Azospira inquinata: one gene and its partners. The protein of the gene in region 1 binds, or shares a complex with, the protein of each later gene. Links are inferred from orthologs where the notes say so. Each region holds a gene or a part of one and is shown on either strand. Other genes may lie near its edges.

Evidence for each region. The genes of interacting proteins can lie anywhere in the genome.
Region 2: the proteins of dnaN (region 1) and dnaX are in contact, whole or in part, in a cryo-EM structure (PDB 8GIZ), measured with the Escherichia coli proteins. The link is inferred for Azospira inquinata from one-to-one orthologs.
Region 3: the proteins of dnaN (region 1) and holA are in contact, whole or in part, in a cryo-EM structure (PDB 8GIZ), measured with the Escherichia coli proteins. The link is inferred for Azospira inquinata from one-to-one orthologs.

Annotation. Positions count from the first base shown.
Region 1 is NZ_CP064782.1:1,570,671-1,578,170, forward strand. Bases 4,587-7,500 are described here. They hold dnaN (DNA polymerase III subunit beta), read right to left. Parts: upstream 6,640-7,500; coding sequence 5,533-6,639; downstream 4,587-5,532. Other genes in these bases: gyrB (DNA topoisomerase (ATP-hydrolyzing) subunit B), read right to left, coding at 4,587-5,413; dnaA (chromosomal replication initiator protein DnaA), read right to left, coding at 6,864-7,500. Outside these bases: Azoinq_RS07135 (hypothetical protein), read left to right, coding at 1-8; Azoinq_RS07140 (alpha-glutamyl/putrescinyl thymine pyrophosphorylase clade 3 protein), read left to right, coding at 5-934; Azoinq_RS07145 (ImmA/IrrE family metallo-endopeptidase), read right to left, coding at 935-2,026; Azoinq_RS07150 (hypothetical protein), read right to left, coding at 2,013-2,345; Azoinq_RS15230 (DUF4031 domain-containing protein), read right to left, coding at 2,371-2,673; more of gyrB, read right to left, coding at 2,948-4,586. UniProt on the Escherichia coli protein: Confers DNA tethering and processivity to DNA polymerases and other proteins. Acts as a clamp, forming a ring around DNA (a reaction catalyzed by the clamp-loading complex) which diffuses in an ATP-independent manner freely and bidirectionally along dsDNA.
Region 2 is NZ_CP064782.1:552,615-557,895, reverse strand. What follows is about bases 64-2,993. They hold dnaX (DNA polymerase III subunit gamma/tau), read left to right. Parts: upstream 64-683; coding sequence 684-2,303; downstream 2,304-2,993. Other genes in these bases: recR (recombination mediator RecR), read left to right, coding at 2,637-2,993; Azoinq_RS02465 (YbaB/EbfC family nucleoid-associated protein), read left to right, coding at 2,314-2,637; Azoinq_RS02480 (hypothetical protein), read right to left, coding at 194-436. Outside these bases: more of recR, read left to right, coding at 2,994-3,239; petA (ubiquinol-cytochrome c reductase iron-sulfur subunit), read left to right, coding at 3,386-3,982; Azoinq_RS02450 (cytochrome b), read left to right, coding at 3,986-5,281. UniProt on the Escherichia coli protein: Part of the beta sliding clamp loading complex, which hydrolyzes ATP to load the beta clamp onto primed DNA to form the DNA replication pre-initiation complex.
Region 3 is NZ_CP064782.1:2,001,523-2,006,759, forward strand. Bases 2,289-5,174 are described here. They hold holA (DNA polymerase III subunit delta), read right to left. Parts: upstream 4,291-5,174; coding sequence 3,286-4,290; downstream 2,289-3,285. Other genes in these bases: Azoinq_RS09220 (glutamate-5-semialdehyde dehydrogenase), read right to left, coding at 2,289-2,670; Azoinq_RS09225 (hypothetical protein), read left to right, coding at 2,823-3,098; Azoinq_RS09235 (LPS-assembly lipoprotein LptE), read right to left, coding at 4,290-4,814; leuS (leucine--tRNA ligase), read right to left, coding at 4,833-5,174. Outside these bases: Azoinq_RS09210 (methylated-DNA--[protein]-cysteine S-methyltransferase), read right to left, coding at 13-558; Azoinq_RS09215 (chalcone isomerase family protein), read right to left, coding at 611-1,195; more of Azoinq_RS09220, read right to left, coding at 1,414-2,288; more of leuS, read right to left, coding at 5,175-5,237. UniProt on the Escherichia coli protein: Part of the beta sliding clamp loading complex, which hydrolyzes ATP to load the beta clamp onto primed DNA to form the DNA replication pre-initiation complex.

The sequences.
Region 1 (7,500 bases):
TTTCTTGAGAAGCCACGATATTCAATTTGCAGACAGCCTAGAAGGTGCACTTAGGCAGTATCATAATACGATTAGGCCACTTCCTGGGATTACCCAAGCATCATGTATTCAATCGTTGATAGAGCAAGTTATTGACAGTCGTCGCCGCATTGAATTCGTCAATAAGATACTGTCGCTAACTCATAGTCCGAATCGCGCAGATCCATTATGCGACCTATTTGACCCTCTTCGAGCAGCCGTATTGCACCTTCGCCAAGAGGAAATTGACGAAGCATGCTGGCTTATTTTTCTATCAATTCACTTCGGAAAACATTCTCGATCTGGGTGGCGCTTAGTCCGTGATGTCTATAGCAAACTCGGTGAAGATGAGCCATGGACTTGGGAGCGCACATCTTCGGATCCGGGCGCCTTCTTTAATTGGATGTCTCAACGCTATCAAGCACTATCAGGGCATGGCAGAGGATTTGGTAATCATCGAAAATACGAAAGTCTGAAGCCAACAGCCAAAGGAACAGGCTCAGTCATAATGAGCTATGTTGATTGGATTCGTCCTTACGGTAGCCACTCTGCACTTTTCGCACACGCTCAGGACATTGTCGGAGCAGACCCCAAAGCAATGTTCGGATATCTGTATCGGACCATGCCGGTACTGCGATTCGGTAGGACAGCAAAATTTGATTACCTAACAATGCTTGGAAAGATGAGAATCACACCGATCCAGCCAGATCTCGCATACCTTACTCAAGCTACAGGGCCATTACGTGGCGCCCGTCTTCTTTTTGGAGGTGCGACAAACTCCAATATTTTGGCAGCCACCCTTGACGCTTGGTTGGTCGAACTGGATTCTTACCTTGGTTTAGGCATGCAGGTTTTGGAGGACTCTCTTTGTAATTGGCAAAAATCGCCTGGAAACTACATTAGATTTCGAGGATAGCTAACTCCAGGAAAAGCGATTTTTAAGTCGGGCCATTTCAGAATGGCCTAGTATTTTTCTGAATTGGAGCTGCCCTACAATTATTCCAGGGGACACCCCAATTTTTCTTGCAAATCGAATAATTGCCTTTGCATCTTTTGGTAGAGAGCGCAGTTCTGACTCTAGCTCAGGGGGGATAAGGAAAGAGGAGGCAAATTGGTTTGCCTCTTCTTCTTCTTTACTAAAACAAGTTCCTTTTCCCTCCATAAAAATCAACTCATTACTATGGAGTAGCAAGTGCGCAGCTTCGTGAAAGAAGGTAAACCAAAAATGGTCGTCCGATAGATATCTGAAACTAAGCATTAGTAGAGCTTTTTCAGGAGAAATAAATTTTGTTGCACCGCTAGCACGACAGCCTGACGGAACTCGAACGATCACTACTGCAACCCCACAAGCCGCACACAGAGCTTGCAGCCTTGGCAAAAATGCTTGGGGATCTTTCTCCCGCGTTAACAAACGAACTGCATTAAGCTGAGATCTGAATGCTTCAGAATTCCAATCTGCGCAATTAAGTCCTTTCGCCTCACGCTCTCCTTCTCGGAGCCAAGTAGCGGTAGCTATTTCTTGCGAATCAAAGGTCTGAGATGTCCTAAAAGCCGTTTTTTGTAGGAGATCGTCGAATCTTCCTTGCAAAGCTCGAATATTTGGAAGATCGAAAAAACGTAGCGCTTCGCTCGCGTAATCAGATGGTTTGGAACAATGGGGAATCCAGCCAAACTCGACCATATCCTTTATCGGAAGCTGTTTTAGCAAGCCGCTAATCGATTCGAGCGAATCCTCTTCGGCATATAGGCGATCCAAATCCTGCCGATACTGTTCCTCCCTGGCTATCCAAAACGTTTGGGATGTGCCAAAAAATGTCGCTAGTCGTTCAGCCAAGATGAGATCAATAGCATGACGGCCATCTAGTAGCTTGGTAGCAGTCGAACCACATTCTCCAATTGCATCAGCGAACTCATCGAATGAAATGGATCGATCGTTAAGTATATCGAGAATCGTAGCCCCCGGCGGGCTAGCCCACCTCGGTCGAAAACTGAATTCAGTCCAGAGCATGCTTTTCTATCCCAAGAATGCGAATACGGGTAACCCGTGACCAATCAACAACTCCAGAAGCCGCTATGGGCAACTTATTGTGATTCGCACAAAAAACCAGTTTGTAATTATTACCAAGATCAATCGACATACGAGCCCCATTTGGATCGCCATATGCTTGAGGGTTGCCGACAGGAATCTGGCCGATCCGTTCTATGGCGCGGAGATCTGACAATCTTGCATGCAACGTTGTTGCAGTTGCCTCTCCAAGTTCCCGCTCTGCTTTAGTAGGATCTTCGCAAAGATCCCGCAGTGATCTATGTTCGAAAGAGAGTTCCAACGAAAATAAGCCTCAGGACTAGGCATTATAAAAACAAGCAAAGTTGACATTCTTGAGCTAGCGCTTCCTGCAACAGTTCCGATTTCATTTTTTTAGCACAAGTAATAATTTGCACCCTCGTTCCTGCAAAAGCACCCAAGAGAAGTGCTTTCTCCCGACATTCTACCGTAATGTCATAGTGTGGATATGACGCATTTCTTTGAAACCACGATCGGCGTAACCCCAGGAGAATTGCAAATGAATGCAGTTCACTCAATGAGTCTGCTACAAGGTGGCACCAGAACTTTCCTTGCCACTCGATACGTGCATTATCTACATAGACTGTCATACGAACCCAAAACTGTGATTTTCAACGCAACACACATAACAATTTCAAACTAGGCTTCCTCAGAAGAGCGAATTTAAGCACACTAGGGCAATCAGCGAACAGCCCTGGCTAAGGGGGGAAACGTTAGTGCGACGATGTCACATGCCAACGTCCGCTCAGGCCGAGTAGCAGACGTAAAAAAGCCACTACTGTGAGTGGCTTTTTTAGGTTTCTAGGATTCTAATTACTTCTAGATTTGTGAGACAAATCTAGAAGTAAATGAGATCCTACAATATCAAATATCAATATTCTGCGCATGTAGCGCATTGCTTTCAATGAACGCCCGGCGGGGCTCCACCAATTCGCCCATGAGCATGGTGAAGACTTCGTCGGCGCCGATGGCGTCTTCGATGCCTACCTTGAGCATACGACGCACGGTGGGGTCCATGGTGGTTTCCCAGAGCTGTCCCGGGTTCATTTCGCCCAGCCCTTTATAGCGCTGTTTGCTGATGCCCTTTTCCACGTCGGCCAGGAGCCATTTCATGGCGTCGGAGAAGGCGGCGGCGGTCTTTTTCTTTTCGCCCCGGACGATGGTCAGGCCCGGACCAAAGAGGCCGGCCAGGGTTTCGGCGGTTTCCCGCAGTTGGGAGTAGTCGCCGGAGAGGAGGAAGTCCGGGTCGATGAGGCCCACCTTGAGGTTGCCGTGGCGCATTTTTTCAATGCGCAGCAGCCATTGTTCCCGGGCTTCGTCGTAGTGGTGGTAGATGCGAATGGCCGGGTCCACCACCTTGGTCATGGCGTAGGCGCTGGCCTGGGCGGCGGCTTCGTCGGTCAGGTCCAGGTGGATGTTGTTGCGCACCATCATGCGCAGCACTTCCGGATCAATGATGGCGGAGAGGCGGGCGATGACCGCGTCGGCCAGGAGGAATTCTTCCGCCAGGGTTTTCAGGGTGTCGCCGGAGATGGGTTCGGCACCGGCCTTGGGGATGATCTGGGTGCCGTCCAGGGCCATTTGCAGCAGGAATTGCTGGTACTCGTTGTCGTCCTTCAGGTAGCGCTCCGTCTTGCCGTGCTTAACCTTGTAGAGCGGCGGCTGGGCGATGTAGATGTGACCCTGTTCCACCAGCTCGGGCATTTGCCGGTAGAAGAAGGTGAGTAGCAGGGTACGGATGTGGGCGCCGTCCACGTCCGCATCGGTCATGATGATGATGCGGTGGTAGCGGAGCTTTTCCGGCTTGTATTCGTCCTTGCCGATGCCCGTGCCCAGGGCGGTAATCATGGTGGCGATTTCCTGGGAGGAGATCAGCTTGTCGAAGCGGGCCTTTTCCACGTTCAGGATCTTGCCCTTCAGGGGCAGGATGGCCTGGAACTTCCGGTCCCGGCCCTGCTTGGCGGAGCCGCCGGCGGAGTCCCCTTCCACTAGGTAGAGTTCGCAGAGGGAAGGGTCTTTTTCCTGGCAGTCGGCCAGCTTACCGGGCAGGCCCACCCCGTCCAGAATGCCTTTACGCCGGGTCATTTCCCGGGCGCGGCGAGCAGCGTCCCGAGCCCGGGCCGCATCCACGATCTTGCCGGTGATGACCTTGGCGTCCGCCGGTTTTTCCAACAGGAATTCGGTGAGTTTGGCCGCCACCACTTCTTCCACCGCCGGACGGGCTTCGGAAGAGACCAGCTTGGTTTTGGTCTGGGAGGCGAACTTGGGGTCAGGCATTTTCACCGACAGCACACAGGCCAGGCCTTCCCGCATGTCGTCCCCGGTGATGTCCACCTTGGCCTTTTTGGCGATTTCGTGTTCTTCGATGTACTTGTTGATGATCCGGGTCATGGCCGCCCGCAGGCCGGTCATGTGGGTGCCGCCGTCGGCCTGGGGAATGTTGTTGGTGAAGCAGAGTACCTGTTCCGCATAGGTGTCGTTCCACTGCATGGCTACTTCCACGCTGATAACGCCCCCATCGGCCAGGGTGCTTTCCCCTTTGGAGTAGAAGACGTTGGGGTGGAGCACAGTCTTGTTGCGGTTGATGTAATCCACAAAGCCCTTTACCCCGCCGGAGAAGGCGAAGTTTTCTTCCTTGCCCGTGCGTTGATCCACCAGGCGGATTTTCACCCCGTTGTTGAGGAAGGAGAGTTCCCGCAGGCGCTTGGCCAGGATTTCGTAGTGGAATTCCACGGTGCCGAAAATTTCTTCGTCGGCTAGGAAATGGACTTCCGTACCCCGCTTGTCCGTGGGGCCCAGGATGCGCATGGGGGAAACTTCCACCCCATTCTGGACTTCCACCACCCGGTTCACGACCTTGCCGTGGTTGAACTCCATGAAGTGCTTTTGCCCGTCCCGGCGAATGGTGAGGCGCAGCCACTTGGACAGGGCGTTGACGCAGGAAACCCCCACCCCGTGGAGACCGCCGGACACCTTGTAGGAGTTCTGGTTGAACTTGCCCCCGGCGTGGAGCACGCACATGACGATTTCCGCCGCGCTACGCTTGGGCTCGTGTTTGTCGTCGAACTTAACCCCGGTGGGAATGCCCCGGCCGTTGTCGGCCACGGAAATGGAATTGTCCGCGTGGATGGTGACTACGATGTCGTCGCAGTGGCCGGCCAGGGCTTCGTCGATGGCGTTATCCACCGCTTCGAAAACCATGTGGTGCAGGCCGGTGCCGTCGGAGGTATCGCCGATGTACATGCCGGGGCGTTTGCGCACGGCTTCCAGGCCTTCCAGCTGTTGAATACTGGACTCGTCGTAATCGTCTTGGGGTTCGTTGGGAATCATAGGGTCTTCCGAAAAGGGGCAACGGGTTGGCGTCGGGGGGAGGGCAGGGGCGCTCCGGCGGGGCAAAGGGGGCGCAGTGGCTCCCTTGCCTCGCCGTATGGCGGTTGGCCCGGCCGGGGTTAGATGCGCATGGGCATCACGACGTACTTGAAGCGCTCGTTGCCCGGGATGGTGATGAGGGCGCTGGAGTTGGCGTCATTGAAGCTGAAAGACACCTCGTCGTTCTGGATGTTGTTCAGCACATCCAGGAGGTAATTGACGTTGAAACCGATATCCAGAGAATCGCCGGCGTAAGCCACTTCCAGCTCTTCCTGGGCTTCTTCCTGCTCGGCGTTGGCGGACATGACCTTGAGGCTGCCGTCGGTGAGCACCAGGCGCACGCCCCGGAATTTTTCGTTGGTCAGAATGGCCGCCCGAACCATGGATTGGAGCAGGGGCATCCGTTCCACCTGGAGGTGGTTCTTCAGGGTGGCGGGAATGACCCGTTCGTAGTCGGGGAATTTGCCGTCGATGAGCTTGGAGACCAGATTCACGTTGCCGAAGTCGAAGCGCACCTGATTCGGGGTGAGGGTGATTTCCAGGGGAGCGTCGTTGTCCGCCAGCAGGCGGTTCAGTTCCAGCACGGTCTTGCGGGGCAGGATCAGTTCCTGGCGGGGCAGTTCCGCTTCCACTTCCATGGAGGCGTAGGCCAGCCGGTGGCCGTCCGTCGCCACCGCCCGCAGTTCCTTGCCTTCGGTGAGGAGCAGTAGGCCGTTCAGGTAGTAGCGTACGTCCTGGGCGGCCATGGCGTATTGGGTCTTGGCCAGCAGGTGGCGGAACTGTTGCTGGGTAACGGTGAGGGTTTGGGCTTCTTCCGTGGCAATGGCCATGCGGGGGAAGTCATCGGCGGGCAGGGTTTGCAGGCTGAACCGGCTCTTGCCGGCGCGCAGCTGCAAGCGCTTTTCTTCCAGGGTCAGGCTGACCTCGGCGCTTTCCGGCAGGCTGCGGAGAATATCCTGGAATTTGCGCGCCCCAACGGTAACGGCCCCGTCTCCTTCACCTTCCGCACCTTCGGCGCTGGTGGTGATCTGGATTTCGATGTCCGTCGCCAGGAAAGTGAGCTTGTCGCCCTTCTTTTCCAGCAACACGTTGGAGAGGATCGGCAGGGTATGCCGCTTTTCCACAATGCCGGAGACCGCCTGCAGCGGCGTCAGCAGCGTGTCGCGTTGGGTCTTGGTTAAGAGCATATATATAAATCCTCTAAAGATAATAGCGGCGCTAATTCTGTGGATAGTTTCCGTTCAGGCTTTGTTTTCAGAGCCTTGAAGGCTTAAAACCGGATTGTATAACCCTGTATTTTCCTGTGAATCAAAGTGGAACTCTTTTTGCGTCGAGGGGGAAACGGGACTTTATCCACATTTCCTCCCCCGGCTGGGACAGGGCTTATCCACCGCCGTCCCGGCATATCTGATCATCCTTTTAACACTTGCAGCAGCACATGCAAATCATGGTTTAGCTCGTTGTCCTTGACCCGCAGGCCGTCGATGGTGCGTACGGCGTGCAGGACGGTGGTGTGGTCCCGGCCCCCGAAGGCTTCCCCGATCATGGGATAGCTGTGGGGGGTGAGGTCCTTGGCCAACCACATGGCCACCTGGCGTGGCCGGGCAATGGCCCGGGTGCGCTTTTTGGAATACAGGTCCGCCACCTTGATTTTGTAATACTCGGCCACGGTCTTCTGGATGTTTTCCACCGTGATCTGCCGGTTGAAGGCGCCGATGACGTCCTTTAGGGCGTCTTTGGCCAAATCCAGGGCAATTTGCCGACCGTGGAAGATGGAATAGGCCAACACTTTTTTCAAGGCCCCTTCCAGTTCCCGCACATTGGAGCGCAGGTGCTTGGCGATGAAGAAGGCCACTTCGTCGTCCAGGGCCACCCCTTCCGCTTCCGCCTTCTTCTTCAGAATGGCCACCCGCATTTCCGTTTCCGGGGGCTCGATCTGTACGGTAAGGCCCCAGTCGAAGCGGGTGATCAGCCGGTCTTCCAGACCCGAAATGTCTTTCGGGTAGGTATCGCAGGTGATGATGATCTGTTTCTTGGCCTCAATCAGG
Region 2 (5,281 bases), 1.0 Mb from region 1 along the record:
TCCCTCTCCTTGTTTCCTTGCTGCCTAGGCTATCCGCTGTGGGCTTCCCGGCCTCCGACGGAGAAAACCCCTGCATCCCCTCTCTAGGCTTCCTTTCTCCCCGCCGCCAGCGCTTCCCGCCAACTCCTTCCCCCAGCCCCCCCCATAAAAAAACCCGGCTTCCGCCGGGTTCCATTTCTTCCTATTCCTTGGCTTACGCTTTCTTCGCCGTGCTCCGCGCTGCCTTCGCCGTCACGCTCCCCGCCGTTACCCCTCCCTCCGTTATCTCTGTGATCTGCTTGCTCAACTTCGTGAAGTTCTCGAAAGCCTGGGTGGAGGCTCCCATCAGGGTCTTCATGGCGGCCGCCATTACGTCGCCTCCCAACGGCGCCTTGGACGAAGACGTTTCAATCGCCGACGCCGCCCGCTGGGACAGGCTGTTGTAGTGCTCCTCCATGATCCCCGTGACGTCCTTCTGCGTCTCCGTGATTAACTCGTACAGCTTCCTCCATCCTGTTTATTGGTGTATTCCCCCGTTCCCCAGTATAATGGCCCTCGGCGGGTCTCCCCGCATTGCAGGGTAGTGAATCGGGTCAGGTCCGGAAGGAAGCAGCCACAGCTACTTACTGCAAGTGCCGGGGGTAAGGCTCGCCACTTTTGTTTTTACGGGCGGAATATCCGATTCCCCTTTTGTCGATGCGACTATGAGTTATCAGGTCTTGGCGCGGAAATGGCGCCCACGGAACTTTGCGAGTCTTGTGGGGCAGGAGCACGTTGTTAAGGCATTGACCCATGCGCTCGCGGAAAACCGACTACATCACGCCTATCTATTTACGGGCACCCGAGGGGTGGGAAAAACTACCCTGGCCCGCATTCTGGCGAAATCCCTGAATTGCGAAAAGGGCATTACCCCCGAGCCCTGCGGCGAATGTTCTGCCTGCAAGGAAATCGATAGCGGTCGCTTTGTGGATTTGCTGGAGGTGGATGCGGCCACCAATACCCGAGTCGATGAAATGCGCATGCTGCTGGAAAATGCGGTGTATGCGCCCACCCGTGGCCGGTTCAAGGTCTACGTCATTGACGAAGTCCATATGCTCTCCAATTCGGCTTTCAACGCCATGTTGAAGACCTTGGAAGAGCCCCCCGAACATGTGAAGTTTATTCTGGCCACCACGGACCCCCAGAAAATTCCCGTGACGGTTCTGTCTCGCTGCTTGCAGTTCAATCTGAAGCAGATGCCCATCAACGCCATTGTGGATCACCTAGCCTATATTCTGGGCCAGGAACAGATTCCGTTTGAGGGCGAGGGACTTTCTATGCTGGCCCGCTCTGCCAATGGCAGTATGCGGGATGCCCTTTCCCTATTGGATCAAGCCATTGCCTACGGCAGTGGTAAAGTGGAAAGCGCCCTAGTCCGGGAAATGCTGGGGACGGTGGATCGGGGCCATTTGACGGCGATTCTGAACCACGTTCTGGCGGGGGATGGGGAGGCGCTGGTTCGTGTGGCCGGTGATATGGCGGCCCAATCCCTCTCTTTCAACTCCGCCCTGGAAGAGTTGGCTGTTTTGGCAACCCAAATCCAGGTGGCCCAGTTGGCGCCGGGGGCTTTACCCCCGGATGCTCCTGACCGGGAAGTCTTGCAGGGATTGGCGGAGCGTTTCGATCCCGAAGGCTTGCAGTTGGCCTACCAGATATTGATTCAGGGACGTAAAGACCTGCCCTTGGCTCCAGATCCCTACAGCGGTTTTCTCGTCACCCTGCTGCGTTTGCTAACGTTTTCCCCTGCCAAAGGGCTGGGGGCGCCTCCCCCCGAGACTCCAGCAAAAAAAGCTTCGAGCGCTGAGCGCCCAGGTTCCCGCTCAACGCCTCCTGCCCAGGAACCTTCCCCCGCTCCCCAGACTAAGGCGGAGGTGGCCCCCGTGTCCGAGGCCTCTGGGGAACTGGAGGTGCCTAGCACCTGGGAAGGCCTGTTGCGTCAATTGGACATCGGCGGCATGGCCCGGGAGCTGGCCCAGAACTGTTTGTTGGAATCCCTGGTTGAAGGGGCGGTGAATTTACGTCTGGCCCAGGATAAATCCCATCTCCTTTTGAAGGCCTCTCAGGATAAACTCCGGGAAGCGCTCCAGGCCCGCTTGGGGCGGCCAGTGTCCTTACATATCCAGGTGGGGGACGTGGCAGGGGACACGCCGGCCATTAAAGCTTCCAAGGCCCGTAAAGCCAGGCTGGCCCAGGCTACCGAGGCCCTGGCCCAAGATTCTTTTGTTAACGCGGCGGTGCAGTTGCTGGACGCCACGTTGATTCAATCATCCATTAAACCCCTTTGAGGAGACCTTTATGATGAAGGGTGGAATTGCCGGGCTGATGAAACAAGCCCAGCAGATGCAGGAAAATATGCGCAAAGCCCAGGAAGAACTGAGCCTGCTGGAAGTGGAAGGTCAGGCCGGGGCTGGGATGGTCAAGGTGCAAATGACCTGCGCCCATGACGTCCGGCGGGTCAGCATTGATCCTTCCGTGATGGACGATAAGGAAATGCTGGAAGACCTGATTGCCGCAGCCGTTAATGATGCGGTGCGTCGGGGTGAAGAGCTGACCAAGGATAAAATGTCCGGCTTTACCTCCGGCCTGAATCTGCCCCCCGGGTTGAAGCTCCCCTTCTGATGATCGGTAACAGTCTGGACGGGCTGGTGGCCGCGTTGCGCTGCCTGCCCGGCGTCGGGCCAAAATCCGCCCAGCGCATGGCGTTTCATTTGCTGCAACAGGATCGGCAAGGGGCCCAGCGTTTGGTGGGGGCTTTGCAGGACGCCCTGCAGCGGCTGCGTCATTGTGCCCGGTGCAATACCCTGACCGAGCAGGAAGTCTGTGAGCGCTGTGCTTCCCCCAAGCGGGACGCCAGTCTGCTGTGTGTGGTGGAAACCCCGGTGGACATGAATATGGTGGAGCAGACCCTGGCTTATAACGGGCTTTACTATGTACTCATGGGCCGCCTTTCCCCCCTGGACGGCCTGGGGCCCAAGGATTTAGGCCTGGATCGCCTGCTTACCCGGGCGGACGACGGCACGGTTCAAGAAGTGATTCTTGCCACCAATTACACCAACGAAGGGGAGGCCACCGCCCACTATCTGGGGGAGCTGCTTAAGGCTCGGGGCCTTAAGGTTAGCCGTATTGCCCGGGGTGTGCCGGTGGGGGGCGAGTTGGAATTTGTGGACCCGGGTACCTTAGCCCAGGCCCTGCGGGACCGGCGGGACCCGGATAAAGCCTGATAAAAAGGGCCTTTGATCCTCGGGGCCGCCTTCCAGTTCCCGGAGCGATTCAAGTATAATCACAAAGTTTTATTCGGCTAATCGTCGGATAGTGTGCGGTTTGCCTTTCAAAAATTTTCTACGTTCTAAGTTTAGGGATCAGCGCTATGAGCAAAGAGAACAAAGTGGACTGCGGGAGGCGGCGCTTGCTGGTCGCTACTGCGGCCGTCGGTGGAGTGGGGGCAGTCGCCACCCTCGTGCCGTTCGTCTCCAGCATGCTGCCGTCCGAGCGTGCCAAGGCGGCTGGCGCTCCGGTGGAAGTGGATATTTCCAAGCTGGAGCCGGGCCAAATGATGACCGTGGAGTGGCGCGGCAAACCGGTGTGGATTATTAACCGCACCAAGGAAATGCTGGCGACCCTGCCCAAGCTGGATGGCGCAGTGTTGGACCCCAAGTCCGAAAAGCCCCAGCAACCGACCTACTGCACCAACGAACACCGGTCCATCAAGCCTGAATACCTGGTGGCCATCGGTATCTGCACCCACTTGGGCTGTTCTCCCGGTTCCAAGTTCAAGTCTGGTACGGAAGAAGGGATGCCCGGAGAATGGCTGGGTGGTTTCCTTTGCCCCTGCCACGGTTCCACCTTCGACTTGGCCGGTCGGGTTTTCAAGAGCAAACCCGCGCCGCTCAACTTGGAAGTCCCGCCCCACATGTATCTCTCTGATACCCGCCTGATGATTGGCGAAGACAAGAAGGGAGCGTAAGGAATGGCTGCCAATACCAACTTTGAAAAGTACAAGTCCGACGGCTCTAAGGCCGGCAACTTGCTCGAATGGGTGGATGCCCGTTTCCCGGCCACGGCCATGTGGCGTGGCCATCTGGCCGAATACTACGCACCGAAGAACTTCAACTTCTGGTACTTCTTCGGCTCCCTGGCCCTGCTGGTGCTGGTGATCCAGATCGTGACCGGTATTTTCCTGGTCATGCACTACAAGCCCGATGCTTCCCTGAACGCTGCCGGTGTGCCGGTGGCCTTCGCCAGCGTCGAGTACATTATGCGGGACGTGCCCTGGGGCTGGTTGATCCGCTACCTGCACTCCACCGGTGCTTCTTCCTTCTTCATCGTGGTCTATCTGCACATGTTCCGCGGTCTGCTCTACGGTTCCTACCGTAAGCCCCGGGAACTGATCTGGCTGTTCGGGATCGGGATTTTCCTGTGCTTGATGGGTGAAGCCTTCTTCGGCTACCTCCTGCCTTGGGGACAAATGTCCTTCTGGGGCGCCCAGGTGATCGTCAATCTGTTCTCCGCCATTCCCTTCGTTGGCCCGGACCTGTCCGTGTGGCTGCGGGGTGACTTCGTGGTGGGGGATGCGACTCTGAACCGCTTCTTCTCCTTCCACGTTATCGCCATGCCCCTGGTTCTCCTGGGTCTGGTGGTTGCCCACTTGCTGGCCCTCCACGAAGTGGGGTCCAACAACCCGGACGGTGTGGAAATCAAGAAGCACAAGGATGAACACGGTATTCCCCTGGACGGGATTCCGTTCCATCCCTACTACACGGTGAAGGATATCGTTGGCGTGGTGGTGTTCCTCTTCGTCTTCTCCTGCGTGGTGTTCTTCGCGCCGGAAGGCGGCGGTTACTTCCTGGAATCCAACAACTTCATTCCGGCCGATCCCATGAAGACTCCGCCCCACATCGCTCCGGTGTGGTACTTCACCCCCTTCTATTCCATCCTGCGGGCGGTGACCTACCCCCTGTTCGGTTTGGATGCCAAGTTCTGGGGTGTGGTGGCCATGGGCGCTTCCGTGGTGATCATCGCCTTCCTGCCCTGGTTGGATCGCAGCCCGGTGAAGTCCATCCGTTACCGCGGTCCTATCTACAAGACCTTCCTGGCCCTGTTTGTGGTGGCGTTTGTCATTCTCGGCTACCTGGGTACCCAACCGCCGTCTTTCTGGGGTGAAAAGATTTCCCAGATCTGCGGCGTTATCTACTTTGCCTTCTTCCTGACCATGCCCTGGTACTCGAAGGTGGACAAGTACAGCCCGGAACCCGAGCGGGTCACC
Region 3 (5,237 bases), 430 kb from region 1 along the record:
TTTTCCTCCCCGTCAGGGGCGGAGGGTGTAACGCTCCGGGATTTCATGGGCCAGTAGCCAGCGTTTGATGTTCAGATAAAAGCCGTTCCCCTGGCCTTCCTTTTCATGGGCGAAGCCGTTGAGGCGGCCGCTTTGGGCAATCACCCGGTGGCAGGGCACCACCAGGGGTAGGGGATTGGCCCCGCAGGCGCCCCCCACGGCTCGGGGGGAGGAGGTCAAGGCCCGGGCCAGCTCCCCGTAGCTTTGGGTCTGTCCCAGGGGAATGGCGGCAATGGCCAGCCAGACCCGGTGCTGAAACGGGGTCCCCCGGGGCGCCAAGGGCAGGTCAAAGGCAAAGCGGGCATCCTGGAGATAGGCCGCCAGTTGGCGGGCCGCCTCCCGGGCCAGGGGCGTGGTCCCAGCTCGGGCCGGGCCCGGGGGCAGGAAGTGGATGCCGGTTAAGCTTTCCCCTTCGCAGCGCAGCCCCAGGGCAAAGCCGGGAGCGGCCACTACGGCCTGAAAAGGCCCGGGGGAGGGGGAGATCTCCGGAGCAGAGGAAGGGGCAAGGGGCGTGGTCATGGTCGCGGCGAGGCCTGAGGGGCCCGGAGGCTGGGCCCCCGATGTGTATGGATCAGGAGGCCTTGCCCAGCAGGTTGTCCTTCAGGTCGCCCTGGGTGGGCTTGTCCCCTAGCCAGATGCGCAGCAGGGCCCGGTAAAAGTCTTCCCCGGGGATGGGATTGCCCTTGGCCTGGCCACCCACCACCAGCCGGGTACCCTTGCCCGGCACCCAGTCCAAAGCGATGGGGGTGCCTTTGCTGGCCTTGCCCAGGGCCAATAGGGTGTTGTCGAAGGTCTGGAGCCGGTCCTTGAGGGGGGCGATTTCCGTGTCGCTGAGATTTTTTTCAATGCCGCCGGAAAGGGCTTCCACAAACTGCTGGGCGCTCAGTTCCATGAGGGGCACGATGGTAATGCGCTTGGGGCCTTTGCTATTGAGCACTCCGGCCGCATCGGTCTTTTTTTCCGGCAGGTAAAGGCCCATGGCGTAGACCTTGATGAAAAACTTGGAGCGCAGACCCGCCCCGTTCAGCACCAGCTCCTGCTGTTCCAGGTGCTGCCGGTCGTCGAAGCGTACACCGGCCACTTCCGTAGCCCGGGCGTTGAGGCCGGCGACCAGTAGGGTGGCGGCCAGCAGGGTGGTGAGCAAGGGGTGCTTCATGGGGCTGTCTCCTGATTTTGGACGGACCGTCTGGATAAGGCGGGGCAGGGTCCGCTTGCTGCCCTTAAACTCAAGCTCCCCGGCTGAATGGGGCAGGACCGGGGGCAAGCATGACGGTTGGAAACCGGTAACATGGGGGAGTTCCCCCGGGCCCGCCCTCTGGGGCCCCATCCCCGCTCGGCACCGGGGCGGCATGGGCTGCCCGCCCCCCTGGGGCCTTAGCTACGCACCTGGCCGTTCCCCAGTACCACCCATTTCTGGCTGGTGAGGCCTTCCAGGCCCACCGGGCCCCGGGCGTGGATTTTGTCCGTGGAAATGCCGATTTCCGCCCCCAGGCCGTATTCAAAGCCGTCGGCAAAGCGGGTGGAGGCATTGACCATCACGGAACTGGAATCCACCTCCCGGAGGAAGCGCATGGCGTGGCTGTAATCCTCGGTGACAATGGCTTCCGTGTGGCCGGAGGAATAGCGGTTGATGTGCTCAATGGCTTCGTCCAGCCCGGCCACCACCTTTACGGCGATGATGGGGGCTAGGTATTCCTCGCCCCAGTCCGCTTCCGTGGCAGCCTTGGCCGTGGGCACTAGGGCCTGGGTTTCCGGGCAGCCCCGGATTTCCACCCCTTTAGCGGTCAGCATGGCGGCCAGGCCGGGGAGCTGGGCGGCGGCTTCGGAGCGGGCCACCAGCAGGGTTTCCGCCGTATTGCAGGTGCCGTAGCGCTGGGTCTTGGCGTTTTCCACGATTTTCAGGGCCTTGGCCGGATCGGCCCCCTCATCCACATAAACGTGGCAGTTGCCGTCCAGATGCTGAATCATGGGCACCCGGGATTCGGCCAGGAGCCGGGCGATGAGGCCCTTGCCCCCCCGGGGCACGATGACGTCCACGAATTCCCGCATGGTGATGAGTTCCCCCACGGCGGCCCGATCCGTGGTTTCCACCACCTGGACCGCCTCGGCGGGCAGACCGGCGGCTTCCAACCCTTCCTGGACCAGGGCCGCCAGGGCCCGGTTGCTGCGAATGGCTTCCGAGCCGCCCCGGAGGATAGAAGCGTTGCCGGACTTGATGCACAGCCCCGCCGCATCCACGGTCACATTGGGCCGGGCTTCGTAAATGATGCCGATGACTCCCAGGGGCACCCGCATGTGGCCCACCTGGATGCCCGAGGGGCGGAAACGCAGATCGGTCATTTCCCCAATGGGGTCGGGCAGGGCGGCGATCTGTTCCAGACCAGCGGCCATGGTGGCCACGGTTTTCGGGGTCAGGGTGAGCCGGTCCAGCATGGCGCTGGCCAGTCCGGCAGCCCGGGCGGCAGCCAGGTCTTCCCCGTTGGCGGCCAGGAGGGCGGCTTCTTCCCGCCGAATAGCGCTGGCGATAGCTTTCAGGGCCTGGTTTTTGGCGTTGGTGTCGGCCTTGGCCATGAGCCGGGAAGCGGCGCGGGCCTGGCGGCCCAGGGAGTGCATGTAGTCCTTGATATCCATGATGTTTCGGCGTCCAGGGGAAGGGCCCATTATAGCGGTCCCCGAGGCCCCAACCCCCCATGTCCTTACTGAAAGTGCGGATATAGACTAAACTTTCGCCCCAAGCTGCTGTCAGAGTCCCTCACAGAGACCGCACTTCGTAGGAGTTCCCGATGAGTCGCAAGTTAATTCTCCCCAATGAAATCCAGGTATGCGCCACATGCAGCTACTGGGACGGGGACCGGAAGGTGGATGCCGAGGTGGGCGTGGTGGTGGTGGACGACAACTGCAAAGGCGAGTGTCTGGTCCGGGAAACCCCCTTGCCCGCCCTGCGTCCCAAGGGCCATGATGTGGATTGCGCCTGGGAACACCTGGAGGGGGAAGAGGCCGATGGGGAGGCACCGGCAGCGGACGATGTTCCCCCTGCCGGTGGGGAAAAAGCCGCCTGAGTTGTCTTGATAACGGGAACGGTGGTGGCCGGGGGAGCCCGGCAAACAGGTGGGCGGCAACGGTTTCCGCCCCGGATGGCCGGCGGGAGCCCCAGGGTCTGACCCTTAGCATTCTCCCTGGCCCCAGCCAGAAGCTAAGAAAAAAGCCCGGTTGCCCGGGCTTTTGCCGTTTACCGAGCCCCTGGGCTTAGACGCTCAGGGATAGGCCCAGGCGCAGGAAGGCTTCCCACACATTGCCCGGCTCCAGACCCTTGATGCAGCGGTCGATACGGGCGGCCTGGGCCAGTCCCCGCACCAGCCGGTGCAGATCCAGGCGTTGCAGGGCCCGCTTCATGGCCGCCTGGCGGGGGCCCCAGACCCGCTGTTCCTTGCACAGCAAATCCAAAGGGCGCCCAGCCACTAGACCGGTCTTGATGGCGGCGAGGGCCCGCAGTTCCTCGGTGAGGGCCCACAGCACCAGGGGCGGGGCTTCCCCCTCCTGGCGCAGGCCGTCCAGGGTGCGGCACAGACGGCCCATGTCCCCGGCCAGGAGGGCGGCGCGTAAATCGTCGATGTCGTAGCGGGCCACGTTGAGCACCGCTTCTCGCACCTGTTCCAGGCTCAAGGGGCCGGGGGGATAGAGCAGGCCAATTTTCTGGATTTCCTGGTGGGCGGCCAGGAGATTGCCTTCCACCCGTTCGGCGATGAACTGGAGGGCGTCCCGGTCCCCGCTCTGGCCCTGGCGTTGCAGGCGCCCGGCGATCCAGGCGGGCAGCTCGGCCAGGGGCGGGGCATTGAGTTTGACCAGGGTGCCGGCCTGGGTCAGGGCGGTGAACCAGGCGGATTTTTCTTCCTGCCAGGAAAGCTCGGGCAGGGTAATGAGTACCAGGATGTCCGGGCTTAGGCGCTGGGCGAATTCCTGGAGGGCCTGGCCTCCTTCCCGCCCGGGCTTGCCCGTGGGAATGCGCAGGTCGATGAGTTTCCGTTCCCCGAACAGGGAAAGGTTGCCGCAGGCTTGGGCCAGCTGATTCCAGTTAAAGCCCGGGCCGGCTACCAGCACCTCCCGTTCGCTGAACCCCTGGTGCCGGGCAGCGGCCCGGATGGCGTCCCCGGCCTCGATGACCAGCAGGGGCTCGTCCCCGTACAGGGTGTAGAGGGGGGCCAGGCCCCGCTCCAGCTGGGCCGTCAGTTGCTCAGCCTTGAGCTGGGCCACTACTCGTCCTCGTCGTCCGGATTGAGGGGCTTGATGGCGGCCAGACGGCGCATGATCTGCTGGGCCGCATCCTGCTGCATGTCCTTCCAGAGCATGGTTTCTTCCTGCTCCTTGGAGAGAATTTCGCTATCCCCGTAGGTCATGTCCCGGTGCAGGGTGAGGTTCACCGGCGGGGTTAGGTCCCGACCCTTGGGGTCGGTGATGCGATAGGCGATGAGAATCCGCAGCTGGTATTCCTGAATCTTGCCGCCGCCGCTATAGGACAGCACATCCCGCTGTTGCAGGTAGCTGGTCTGGACGAAGATGGCTTCCGCGTCCTCCGCCTTATCTACCAGCTGGGTGGTGCTGCTGGTGCGGATGGCCCGGCGCAGGTAGATACCCACGTCCGAGTTTTCCGGCAGATCGATTTTCATGGTGTGGAAGGGCAGGGCCGGGGGCGCCTTGAGCTGGAAGCCGCAACCGGCGGCGAAGAGCATCAGGACGCCGGCCAGCAGGGCCAGACAGGGCAGGATCAGGCGGCGCACGGACGCTCTCCTCGGGGCTTAAACAACGATATTGACCAGACGGCCGGGCACCACCACCACCTTCTTGGGGGCCTTGCCTTCCATGTACTTCTGGGCGCTTTCCGAGGCCAGAGCAGCCGCTTCCACGGCCCCCTTGTCGGCGGTGGCGGCCACGGTAATGCGGCCCCGCAGCTTGCCGTTCACCTGCACCATCAGTTCCACCTCGTCCTGCACCAGGGCGGCGGGATCGGCTTTGGGGAAGGCCTGACGGCCCGCGTCGGCGCCGGGACGGAGTTCCCCGTAAAGGGCCTGGCCGATGTGGGGCACGATGGGGTAGAGCATGAGCACGGCGGCTTCCAGGGCTTCCTGTTTCACCGCCCGGGCGGCGTCCGAGTCGCTGTCCAGCTTGGCGTAGGCGTTGAGCAGTTCCATCACGGCGGCGAT